2 regions of the Shewanella bicestrii genome follow, and region 1 is predicted to be linked to the other one. Evidence: riboswitches for the same ligand, from Rfam matches in the RefSeq annotation. Region 1 holds a riboswitch; the other holds the start of a gene.
What was found. A riboswitch is a leader RNA that binds a small molecule or an ion and turns the genes downstream of it on or off. The one in region 1 is predicted to bind lysine.
Positions count from the first base shown of each region.

Region 2: it holds a riboswitch for lysine, as region 1 does, so the genes downstream of both, lysC (lysine-sensitive aspartokinase 3) here and CF168_RS13810 (Na+/H+ antiporter NhaC family protein) in region 1, are expected to answer to the same signal.

Region 1 covers NZ_CP022358.1:3,178,581-3,184,700, forward strand. The annotation lists gene CF168_RS13800 (multiheme c-type cytochrome) at 1-127, shown strand, start outside; gene CF168_RS13805 (M3 family metallopeptidase) at 299-2,449, shown strand; gene CF168_RS13810 (Na+/H+ antiporter NhaC family protein) at 2,565-4,133, opposite strand; lysine riboswitch at 4,213-4,409, opposite strand; gene CF168_RS13815 (electron transfer flavoprotein subunit alpha/FixB family protein) at 4,505-5,431, opposite strand; gene CF168_RS13820 (electron transfer flavoprotein subunit beta/FixA family protein) at 5,432-6,120, opposite strand, start outside.
Region 2 covers NZ_CP022358.1:3,994,172-4,000,291, forward strand. The annotation lists gene lysC (lysine-sensitive aspartokinase 3) at 1-1,249, opposite strand, end outside; lysine riboswitch at 1,393-1,567, opposite strand; gene CF168_RS17545 (DUF3293 domain-containing protein) at 1,810-2,244, opposite strand; gene arcA (two-component system response regulator ArcA) at 2,831-3,547, shown strand; gene CF168_RS17555 (S9 family peptidase) at 3,881-6,120, opposite strand, start outside.

The DNA.
Region 1 (6,120 bases):
TGGCGAGATCAGCGTTCCTGCCGTAGGTGATTGGTTCAAACAACCAACAGGAGAAGCATGTGCTGTTTGCCATAACACAGGTAGCAGCTCAGGTATCGACAAATACCACAACTTCACCCGTAAATAGTTAATCGTCCCGCTATTTTCCCTGCAAGAAAATAGTTCAAGCGCCCTACGGTTGTAGGGCGCTTTTTTTGTTTACTTTTACTTACAACTTCACCCCATAGGTTTTCAGTCCTATTTAAGTTAGTAACGCTAGAGTCACAAAAAACTACAATTCTAAGGAAATCACTCAACTATGCGTAAAAGTTTTATTGCCATCGCCATTGGCGCCACTTTGATGACTGGCGCACTCGCAGGCTGCAGCACTCAAGATACTAAAGCGACGAATGTGACCGCAGTTCAAGCCCAAAATCCTCTGTTCCAAGCCAGCACGCTGCAATACCAAGCGCCTGATTTCAGTGTTATTAAAGACGAGCATTTTCAGCCCGCATTAGAGCAAGGCATTAAAGAGCATTATCAAGAGATTTTGGCCATTGCCAACAATCCTGCCGCTCCGACCTTCGACAACACGATTGTCGCCATGGAAAAAAGCGGTGCCCTGCTGACCCGTGCATCGAGCGTGTTTTATAACCTCGCGGGCTCAAACAGCAATCCAGCCCTGCGTAAAATCCAAGGTGAGATGGCGCCCAAAATGGCGGCTCACTCGGATAACATCAACCTCAATCCAGCACTATTCGCCCGTATTGAAACCATTTATAACGACCGCAATAACTTAGGCTTAACGCCTGAAGCGGTACGTTTGGTTGAGGTGTATCACCAACGCTTTATCATGGCCGGCGCTAAACTGACCGATGAGCAGAAAGTGAAGATCCGCGCTCTGAACGAAGAGCAATCGACGCTGACCAACGAGTTCTCACAACGTTTACTGCGCTTAACCAAAGAAATCGCCATCGTTGTCGATAACAAAGAACAACTGGCGGGCCTGACTGACAGCGAAGTCACCTCGGCAGCAAACGATGCCAAGGCCGCTGGCCACGAAGGTAAGTACTTAATCAACATCACCAACACCACTCGCCAGCCTGTGCTCGCCTCTCTAGAGAACCGTGAACTGCGCCAACGCATTTGGGAAGCCTCGGCAAACCGTGGCTTAACGGGTGAAAACGAAACCGCATCTTTAGTGTCTCGCTTAGCACAATTACGTGCCGAGCGTGCCGCCCTATTAGGTTATGAAAACTGGGCTAGCTATCGCCTCGCACCACAAATGGCAAAAACGCCTGAAGCGGTATACAGCATGTTTGGTTCTATGGTGCCAGCCGTTGTAGCCAATACCGAGAAAGAAGCGGCCGATATCCAAGCGATGATCGACAAGACTGGCGGCAAGTTTGAACTCGCGCCATGGGACTGGGAATTCTACGCCGAGAAGGTTCGCCAAGAGAAATATGCCCTCGATGCGAGTAGCATTCGCCCTTACTTCGAATTTAACCGCGTACTCGAAGACGGCGTGTTCTACACCCTCAAGGAACTCTATGGCGTCACCTTAAAGCCACGCCCAGATTTACCCGTGTACCACCCAGATGTGAAAGCCTATGAAATGTTTGATGCCGATGGTTCAAGCATGGCGATTTTCTATGCCGACTACTTTGCCCGTGAAGGCAAACGCGGCGGCGCATGGATGAGCTCATTCGTGGGTCAATCCTTCCTCGAAGGCACTAAGCCTGTCGTAGTTAACGTGATGAACATTAAGAAGGCGCCAGAGGGACAACCGACCTTCGTCAGCTACAACGAAGTCACTACTATGTTCCACGAAATGGGCCACGGTACCCACGGTATGTTCTCTAAAGTGACTTACCCAAGCTTGGCGGGCACCTCGGTCTCACGTGACTTTGTGGAATTCCCATCAACCTTCGAAGAAGACTGGGCTGCCCACCCTAAGGTGTTAGCCAACTACGCCAAACACTATAAAACCGGTAAGCCAATTCCCGATGATTTGCTGCAAAAACTGCTGAAATCCGGCAGCTTTAACCAAGGCTTCGATACCTTAGAGTATATGGCTGCGGCGCTCGTCGACATGGAATGGCACTCATTAAGCCCAGATGCTCCACTGCAAGATGTGGCAACATTCGAAGCGAATGCGCTGAAAAAACACGGCTTAAATATCACCGCCGTGCCACCACGTTATAAGTCAACTTACTTTGCCCACGCCTTCCCGGGTGGTTACTCAGCGAGTTACTACGCTTATATGTGGAGTGAGATTTTAGCGGCCGATGCCTACGCTTACGTGCAAACTCAAGGTGGCCTAAACCGTGAAATCGGTATGAAATACCGCAAGACAATTCGCGAAGTGGGCAACAGCATTGCACCAATGGAAGCTTATAAGAACTTCCGTGGTCAAGAGCCTACCACCGAAGGGTTATTGAACCGCCGTGGACTCAACACCGCCCTGTAATTGGGGATGAGTGAACGATAAAAAATCAGCCAGCATAATTGCTGGCTGATTTGTTTTTAGCGCTAGGTAAATTCACAGAGAAGACTCGCGAATCAACCGCTCGCTGAAGTCAGGCTTATTTCGCGTTACTTTGGGATTTGAATCGCAACCACACAATGCTTAAGACAAACAGCACGCCACAGGTCAGCAGTCCCGCATTCACCGACTCAGTAAAGCCAAGCACTACGTAGCCCACCATGCTGATCAGCGCCACAATCACAGCGTAAGGCAGCTGAGTCACGACATGGTCGATATGATGACAGCTCGCGCCGGTTGACGACAGAATCGTGGTATCCGAAATCGGTGAGCAGTGGTCACCAAATACTGCGCCCGCCAACACCGAAGCCAGCATTGGTAACATCATGGCTGTGTGGCTGCCCATCGCCATATCGGCGGCAATCGGCAGCATAATGCCAAACGTGCCCCAACTGGTGCCGGTAGAAAACGCCGTCAGACCCGCTAACACAAACATCAACGCAGGTAAGAAGGCAAAGGGAATGTTCCCTGTGGCGAGGCTCGCCATAAACTTACCGGTTTCAAGCTGGCCAATCACGCCCGCGATGGTCCAAGCAAATAACAGGATATAAATCGCAGGCAGCATAGAGCGAGCGCCCTGTACCACGCCTTTAACGACCATCGACTTTTCAACGCCTTGCAATAGGTTAAGCACCAGCGCAACCGCTAAACCAATCAGCGCACCAAAGAACAGTGATGAACTCACATCGGTTTTTTGAAAAGCAGAAATAATATTAAATTCAATGCCTTCTTTCGCTAATACCTGGGCACCGCTGTCGATCATAAAATACAGGGTCGCAAATACCAGCACGGTAATAGGTAAGAATAAACCGAGGATCTTACCCGTTTCGGCTTCGGGTAAATCGGCATTCGCTCCGGGCGGTAATCCTTTATTCTCATCATATAAATTACCGCGCTGTGCATTTAATTCATGCTCACGCATAGGGCCAATATCTAAGCCCATAAATGCAACACAAAGTAATAATAATAAAGAGAAAATAGCGTAGAAATTCATAGGGATCATTTGAATAAACACACTCAAATGACCAGAATCAGCAAAACCGTGGGCGGTTAATATGCCACCGATCAGCGCAATAATATAAGCACCCCAACTGGATACCGGCGAAATAACACAAACCGGTGCCGCCGTTGAATCTAATAAATAGGCTAACTTAGCGCGGGAAATATAATAACGGTCGGTAACGGGCCTTGCGACGGAACCAACGACTAAGCTATTGAAATAATCGTCAATAAAGACAACACAGCCTAAAAACATGGTCAGTAATTTGGCATCGCGTTTATTGCGAATATGCAGGCGCGCCCAATCGGCAAATGCCCTAGCACTACCACTGACGGTAATTAATGCCGTGATCATCCCTAATACAATTAAAAAGCCGAGAATGTATAAATTCCAAGAATTTACGCCATCATCTGACCAAAAAAGTCCTTTTACACTGTTAAATAAAAACTCACCGCTGGCCACAGGTGAAAATTGATTGAGTAATAACACCCCAATCACAATACCTAAACCGAGGGAAAGGAGAACGCGGCGAGTGAAAATCGCCAACACAATTGCGACCACAGGCGGCAGCAGAGAAAGTGCCGAATCGGCGTAACTTACTACAGTCATTGATTATTTCTTCGTCAAAATACGAATGGAGGGCGACTGAACTGGTGGGAAAAGGCAATAGATACCCAAGATCACCTGTCCTATCAGTAGCGCTCCATAGTAACTATTCCTAATATCCGTATCAGAAAATACTATGGCAGTGTTGTACCTATTCGGCACAACCCCAGCAGTTGATCGTGATAAATCAAACCACTTCGGCACCAAATCCTTTCGTGAACGATCAACGGAATCACCCTACTGATCACTACTGATATTTGGTGCGCCTCTACTTCTAAGAACGCCCATGCACGGGCGTGAGGCACATAAAAACATAAGCGGCTAAGCAGTTGCCACCGCAAAGCCGCTTACTTTGACTTAGATCACGGATAAAATCAACCTAGAGTTGAAATCAACTCTGGAACGGCGTCGAACAGGTCGGCTTCGAGGCCATAATCGGCCACTTGAAAGATTGGCGCTTCAGGATCTTTGTTGATTGCCACAATCACCTTAGCGTCTTTCATCCCAGCTAAATGCTGAATCGCGCCCGAAATCCCCACTGCGATGTAGAGGTTTGGCGCCACAATCTTACCGGTTTGACCCACTTGCAGATCGTTAGGCACAAAACCTGCGTCAACCGCGGCGCGCGAAGCCCCAACAGCGGCACCGAGTTTGTCCGCCAGTTGCTCTAACATACCGAAGTTTTCACCGCTGCCCATACCACGGCCACCAGAAACGATAATGCCGGCATTACCTAACTCTGGACGCGCAGAAACGGTCAATGATTGAGACACAAACTGAGCCTTGGCTTCAAACACTTTATCTAAGGTAGTCACGGCGGCACTGTTGCCCTGCGCCGCCGCATCGAAGGCACTGGCACGGACTGTCATCACTTTAATCGCGTCATGGCTTTGTACTGTCGCTAAGGCGTTACCTGCGTAAATCGGGCGAACAAAGGTGTCGCTGCTCACCACGCCAATCACTTCAGAAATTTGCGCAACGTCTAACAAGGCGGCCACACGCGGTAGCGTATCTTTGCCAGCGCTCGATGCTGCAGCGAGGATATGGCTGTAGTTTGGTGCTAAGTCCACCAGCAATTTAGCTACGTTTTCGGCTAAATGCGCTTCATAGGCACTGTTATCGGCGACCAATACTTGAGCGACACCTTGTAGGGCTTGCGCAGCTTGCGCCACGGCGCCACATTGGTGGCCCACCACCAATACATGTACATCATCACCAATTGCACGCGCTGCGGTAACAACCTTTGCGGTATCCAGTTTCAGTGCCGCATTATCGTGTTCAGCTAATACTAAAATGGCCATTTAGATCACCTTCGCTTCATTCTTTAACTTTTCAACCAGCTCAGCTACAGACGCAACCATGATACCCGCTTTACGTTCGGCAGGCGGCGTCACCTTCACCACAGTTTGATGGGCTTTTAGCGTCACACCTAAATCCGCAACAGTGAGCACATCTAATGGCTTACGTTTAGCTTTCATGATGTTAGGTAATGAAGCGTAACGAGGTTCGTTCAAACGTAAATCGGCTGTCACCACGGCTGGTAATGGCAGACTTAGGGTTTGCATCCCGCCATCGATCTCGCGAGCCACTTGCACTGAATGACCTTCTACTTTGATCTCAGAAGCAAAAGTGGCTTGTGGCATATCCGTTAATGCCGCAAACATTTGGCCAGTTTGGTTATTATCGCCATCGATAGATTGCTTACCAAACAGCACTAATTGCGCTTGTTCTTTTTCTTGTACGGCTTTGAGTAATTTGGCAATCGATACTGGGGTTAACTCTTCTTCAGTATCAATGTGAATCGCACGGTCAGCACCTAATGCTAACGCGGTACGTAATTGTTCTTGAACGGCTTTATTGCCGATACTGACGACCACTACTTCAGTAGCACTGCCCGCTTCTTTTAAACGAACCGCTTCTTCTACTGCAATTTCACAAAAAGGGTTCAACGCCATTTTGAGGTTTGCGGTATCAACGCTGGTGTTGTCAG
Region 2 (6,120 bases), 820 kb from region 1:
TGCGCACATTGTGGGGCTCAAGTACTTCAAACACCCGGCGGCAGATACCGGCTGTGGTGGCAATGCGATTACCGATAATCGCCACCAGTGCCAAACCATCTTCAACACGTACACGGCAATGCTGTGATAATTCCTGCAGCAACGCCTCGCTCAACAGCCCTTGGCCGCTTGAATCAGAGCCGGTTTTATCTAGGGTCAGCGATACGTTAACTTCTGAAGTGGTGATCAAATCCACACTGATCTTATGCCTTGCCAGTGTGGCAAAGGTTTCAGCCAAGAAGCCCTGTGCATGCAACATTTGCAGGCTGTGTAAATTGAGTAGCGTTTGGTCGCGGCGCAGTGCAACCGCACGAAACACAGGCGCATCTTCAACCTGATGACGGATCCAAGTGCCGCCCTTTTCAGGCTCCTTACTCGAACCGACAAACACTTGAATTTGTTGGCGCACCGCAGGCAGGATCGTCGCAGGGTGCAGCACTTTGGCACCAAAAGTCGCCATTTCGGCGGCTTCGTTAAAACTGATTTCGGCAATAGGATGGGCGTTTGGCGCAAGGCGCGGATCGGTCGTGTAAATCCCGGCCACATCGGTCCAAATCTCAACCGCAGAGGCTTTTAAGGCTTCGGCTAACAATGCCGCAGAATAGTCGCTACCGCCACGGCCAAGCGTGGTGGTTTGTCCGGCCTCATCTGAACCAATAAAGCCTTGAGTCACAATCACTTGCTCAGACAACAACGGCAGTAAATGCTCACGTGATAGAAGCGCAATTTGCTCAACCTGTGGCTCGGCGCGGCCAAAATGACTGTCGGTGCGCAGCACACGGCGCACATCGAAGGCACTCGAGTTGGCGCCTTTTTCGCGCAATACCGCCGCAAATAATGCCGACGAACACTGCTCACCAAGGGACAATAACTCATCCATGGTGGCCTTGCTGCGTTGGGATGCAAGCGCTTCGCTCAATACTGCCATACGGCTTAACAGCTTATCCAATGCCGCAGCTACATCGTTGGGGCGACCCAGTTTATCTAAGATAGCGTATTGAATTTGGGCGATTTGCTTTAAGCGCTGTAAACGACCATCGTCGTTCATCGACTCTTGAGTAAGTTCAACCAAGAGGTTAGTCACGCCACTGGAGGCGCTAACCACTACTAAACGGCAATCGGGATTGCCCAGTACGATATCGGCGCAGCGATTCATTGCACCGTAATCGGCGACTGAGGTACCACCAAATTTTGCGACAACAAGAGACATTATCGTACCTCCGCAGAAGCAGAAGACACGGCACAAACTAGGATAAGATCTTGATTAACTAACATGATTACGCTCCGAACCAACTTCGTTCGAAGAGCCTGGTGCTCAATGATACGCACCCCAAAAGAAGGGAAACAGCAATCGTCACCAGAAGCTCTCCACCAATTACAGGTGACAATCGTTAGGATTCAGCCTAAGCGACCGACATAAACATGCAGCAACCACATCTATGCCTCGGCGTTAATCTCCCTCATCAATCATCGCTGGAGTTTGTGCTCCTCTGACTGACTACCTAGTTAACGCTCCTCTTCTGTTCCTTTCCGCCGGAAAGGGACGAAAAAAGTAGCAATAAACCCCTAATGAAGTCAATGCTAATTTCACATCGCATAAACAAATTCAATAAACGCTTTTAAAAACAATGAGCAATTTAGCGGTAAAGCCAAAGCAAAAAATGGCGGCGAGGTATCATGCAGGCATTAACAGGATTAAAAAATAACTGACCTAGCCTTGCCCTTTACGGGCAAAGCCGGATAAGAAAAATAGCAATAAACTCGCGCGAGTTAGGTCGCTAGATCGGGCAGTTCGTAAACCAAACGCACGTGATCATTAAACAGGCCTAAACACACTTCATCATGCCCGGTGATGGTGCAAGGCACTAAACTCACCTCGCCATTTTCCACCATGTAGATGGCGTATTGATTGAACTTTTTCCCCAACTGCAGCGCCATGCTTCTATCGACAAACACCGCCCAGCTCTTTTCCATATGGGATAAATCTGGCGATGCGCCCACCATTGCACGATAGGGGCTGCCGATTAATTCAATATCACGGAGAAGTTGGCGGTCGAGTAAGCGGTTTTGGCTGGGACTGAGGAGGGTTGAAGCGGGATTATGGGCGGTAATTACAGCAAAGGAAAAATCACAGGATAATGCTTGAGTAAGCAAAAACAACGGCTTCTGGTAATGCTGCCACAAATCTTGAGTCATGTTGTCCATTGGTAGTCTAGTCGAAAAATGAACCCGAGCTAGTGTAGCAGAGCGCCTCCAAAATCCAAAGAGGCGTGAACTAGGTCACAAGAATTAAAAATACATTAGTTATACTAATCAATGACTAAAGTAAATATCATGGTAAATCAGGGCCTCATCCAGAAATTTGTTAACATTTCATTTGTTAACAAATGCCTAAAACGAGTACAATGACGCCATTGGCTAGTTGAGCAGATAACATTAAGTTTGCTTAATCTTGACAAGGGTTTGTTAGATTCCTCTGTGAAATCACCCAAGGCTAGCCAGACATCTTTTAAAATGTGTTCTACATTTGAGTTATCATTTAAACATTTTAAAAAAAACAATAGTTAAGGAACTATTTATAACTATTGCTTATCGAAGTTGATACTGGTTACGTTTTATCGTATTACACTTTAAACGTGCACTTTATATACATCCTGATGTGTCGCCGTAAAGATCTTTCCTTTGAAGCACAGAGCAGTTAGAGGAAGTATCAACATTTTATGAATATAAGGATCCGATGTAAGCGGTCCTTATGGTTAGAATAAAATTGGTTAAAATTTAGGTAATTAATATGCAAAATCCGCACATTCTGATCGTTGAAGATGAAGCCGTTACCCGTAACACGCTGAGAAGTATTTTCGAGGCAGAAGGGTATGTGGTAACTGAGGCCAATGATGGCGCAGAAATGCATAAGGCTATGCAGGAAAACAAAATTAACCTAGTGGTTATGGACATTAACCTACCAGGTAAAAACGGTCTGTTGTTGGCGCGTGAATTACGTGAAATCAACAACATCGGTCTGATCTTCCTGACAGGCCGTGACAACGAAGTCGACAAAATCCTTGGACTTGAAATTGGCGCGGACGATTATATTACCAAGCCGTTCAACCCACGTGAATTGACGATTCGTGCTCGCAACCTTCTGACTCGTGTGAATAGCGCTGGTAACGAAGTCGAAGAAAAGAGCTCTGTCGAATACTACCGTTTCAACGATTGGAGCCTAGAGATCAATAGCCGTTCTCTGGTGAGCCCACAGGGTGAATCTTACAAACTGCCACGTAGCGAATTCCGCGCTATGCTGCACTTTGTTGAAAACCCAGGCAAAATCTTAACTCGTGCCGATCTGCTGATGAAGATGACTGGCCGTGAGTTAAAGCCACACGACCGTACTGTTGACGTGACTATCCGTCGTATCCGTAAGCACTTCGAAAGCTTGCCAGATACGCCAGAAATCATCGCGACTATCCACGGTGAAGGCTACCGTTTCTGCGGTAACTTAGAAGACTAATCTTCTCAGTCCGTTTGAATAATAAAAAACCAGATCCTCGGATCTGGTTTTTTTATCTCTGCAATATGGCAAATCCTCTGCCCCGCTACTTGAATCGCTAAACTTGAATAACCGAGCTTAAATAGCCATCACAAACCTTAAGCGCATCGATTGGAATGGAGCACTTGACCAAGTGCTATCCACAGCCTTAACTCAGGTGCTAGCTAAGGTGGTAGCTAAAGTATTAGCCAAATACCGAGTGTAAAAAAAGAGTGAGGTGTTAGCCTCACTCTTGGATAATTGCATGCGCTAGTTTAACTGCATACGCTTGGTTAAACAGCGCCCTGCTGCGGGTTATTTGCCGCTTTTAAGCTGTCTATCGAGGAAATCCGCCAGCGAGCGATATAAGTGATTACGCACTTTCTCACCGCGCATCGAATGCTTAGAACCAGGGTAATCAATCATCTGGAACAGTTTGCCTTCGTCCTGCAACGCCTTATACACGCGAGTACTGTTTTCAAACAACACGTTATCGTCGGCCATACCGTGGTACATCAATAGCCCCGACTGATAGTTTTTCACATAGGGGAACACGCTACTGGATTCGTAACCTTGTTCATTATTCGCGGGATGGGCAAGATAACGCTCGGTGTAGTGAGTGTCGTACAAGCGCCAATCGGTGACGGGCGCGCCCGAAATCGCCGCCTTAAAGTAATCCGGTGCCTTAAACAGACTCATCAAGGCCATATAACCGCCGTAACTGTGGCCATAAATCGCCACATTATCGCTATCGACAAAGGGAAGGCTGCGCAGATAATCGACGCCAACCTTTTGGTCGTTCACTTCCGCCTCACCCAAGTGACGGTAAATTACCTGTTCGAACTGAGTGCCTCTGTGGGCGCTGCCACGGTTATCCAGTTGAAATACCACATAACCTTGCTGCACTAAGTATTGGGTAAAGTAATCCTGCTCACTCCAGCTATTGGTTACCAATTGCGCATGTGGGCCGCCATAAACGCGTACTACCACAGGGTATTTTTTGTTCGCATCGAAGGGCACAGGTTTAAAGAGGCGCGTTTGTAAGATTTGGCCATCTTCGGCTTTAAGCTCTTTAAACTCAGGCAGTTGCCACAGGCCAGCATAGTCATACAGAGGATGACCTGCTTTGACTTGGTTCTGCTCAACCCAGGCCAAATGCTGGCCCTTATCGCCGTGCAAACTGATCTGTGGCGGCTGAGATAAGCTATTGAAATAATCCAGATACACGCTTTGACTATCGGCAAATACCGGATTGTGCATCCCCGCCTCGCTGCTCACGCGCTCAACCTTGCCACCCGCTAACGGCACTCGGTAGAGATACTTTTCGATGGGGGTATCTTTACGGCCGGTGAAATACACCCAGCCTGCGGTTTCATCGATATATTCCAGCTCATCGACTGCCCAATTGCCCTTGGTCAGTTGCGTCTTCAGCTTACCTTTTAGGTCAAACAAATAGAGATGATTAAAGCCGTCACGCTCCGAGGCCCAGATAAACGCCGATTGCTGCTTTAAGAAGTGCAGGTCATTGTTAAGATTTACCCAAGCATCGCTGCGCTCTTTGACTAAGGTTTTCGGCTTGGTCAGCGCATCGAGAGCCACCAGTTGCAGATCTAATTTTTGTTGATCGCGGCTCTGCCACTGGAAGGATAAATGCTTGCTGTCGGGTAACCAATCGACGCGAGGCAGGTAAATATCCTTATTTTTATCATCGCTTAAGGTGACCCAATTGATGGCTTTATTATTAAGGGTCACAACACCCAGTTGGATCTCGACATTGTTTTTACCCGCCGCCGGATAACGCTGCTCGGTAAGCTTAATGCCATCGGCGTAGATTTCATTACGGGTGACTAACTCAACGCCAGACTCATCGATACGGGTAAAGGCGATGGCCGACTCATCGGGCGCCCACCAGTAACCCGTCATGCGATCCATTTCTTCCTGGGCGACAAATTCCGCCATGGCATTTTTAATCGCGCCGCCACCGTCTGTGGTCATGGCCTCAAGCTTTTTAGTCGCTAAATTGAGCACATACAGATTTTGGTCCCGCACGAAGGACACAAAATTGCCCTTGGGCGATAGGCGCGCATCGGTGGCAAAGCCCTCGCCTATCGGCAGTTGGCTGACGCTGTTATCCGCTAAGGAGAAGTAATACAGATTACCCGAGGCAGGGATCAACAGCGCCTTGCTATCGTCCGCCCAGAAATATTCCATAATGCCTTCGCCATAAATACGTTGGCGCTCGCGGCGGGCCTTTTCTTCATCGGATAACTCATTGCTCGCCAGCTTATCGGCGTTTAGCAACAGGCTAGATTCGCCCGTCTTCACGTCCATCTGCCAGAGATCGTAAAAGTTCTGGTTGTCTTTACGTCCCGCAAGATAGGTCACTCTTTGACCATCGGGGGATAACTTTAATCCACGGGGACTCGTGCCCGCCAAGGCAGGCGAAGCATTCATGCGCTCGATAGTCAGCGGCGTTGTGCCGCCTTCAAGCGCATAGGCGGGGGTCAATATCGCGCTAGAAACCATGGCCAGTTGACTCGCTATCAGTAGGGATG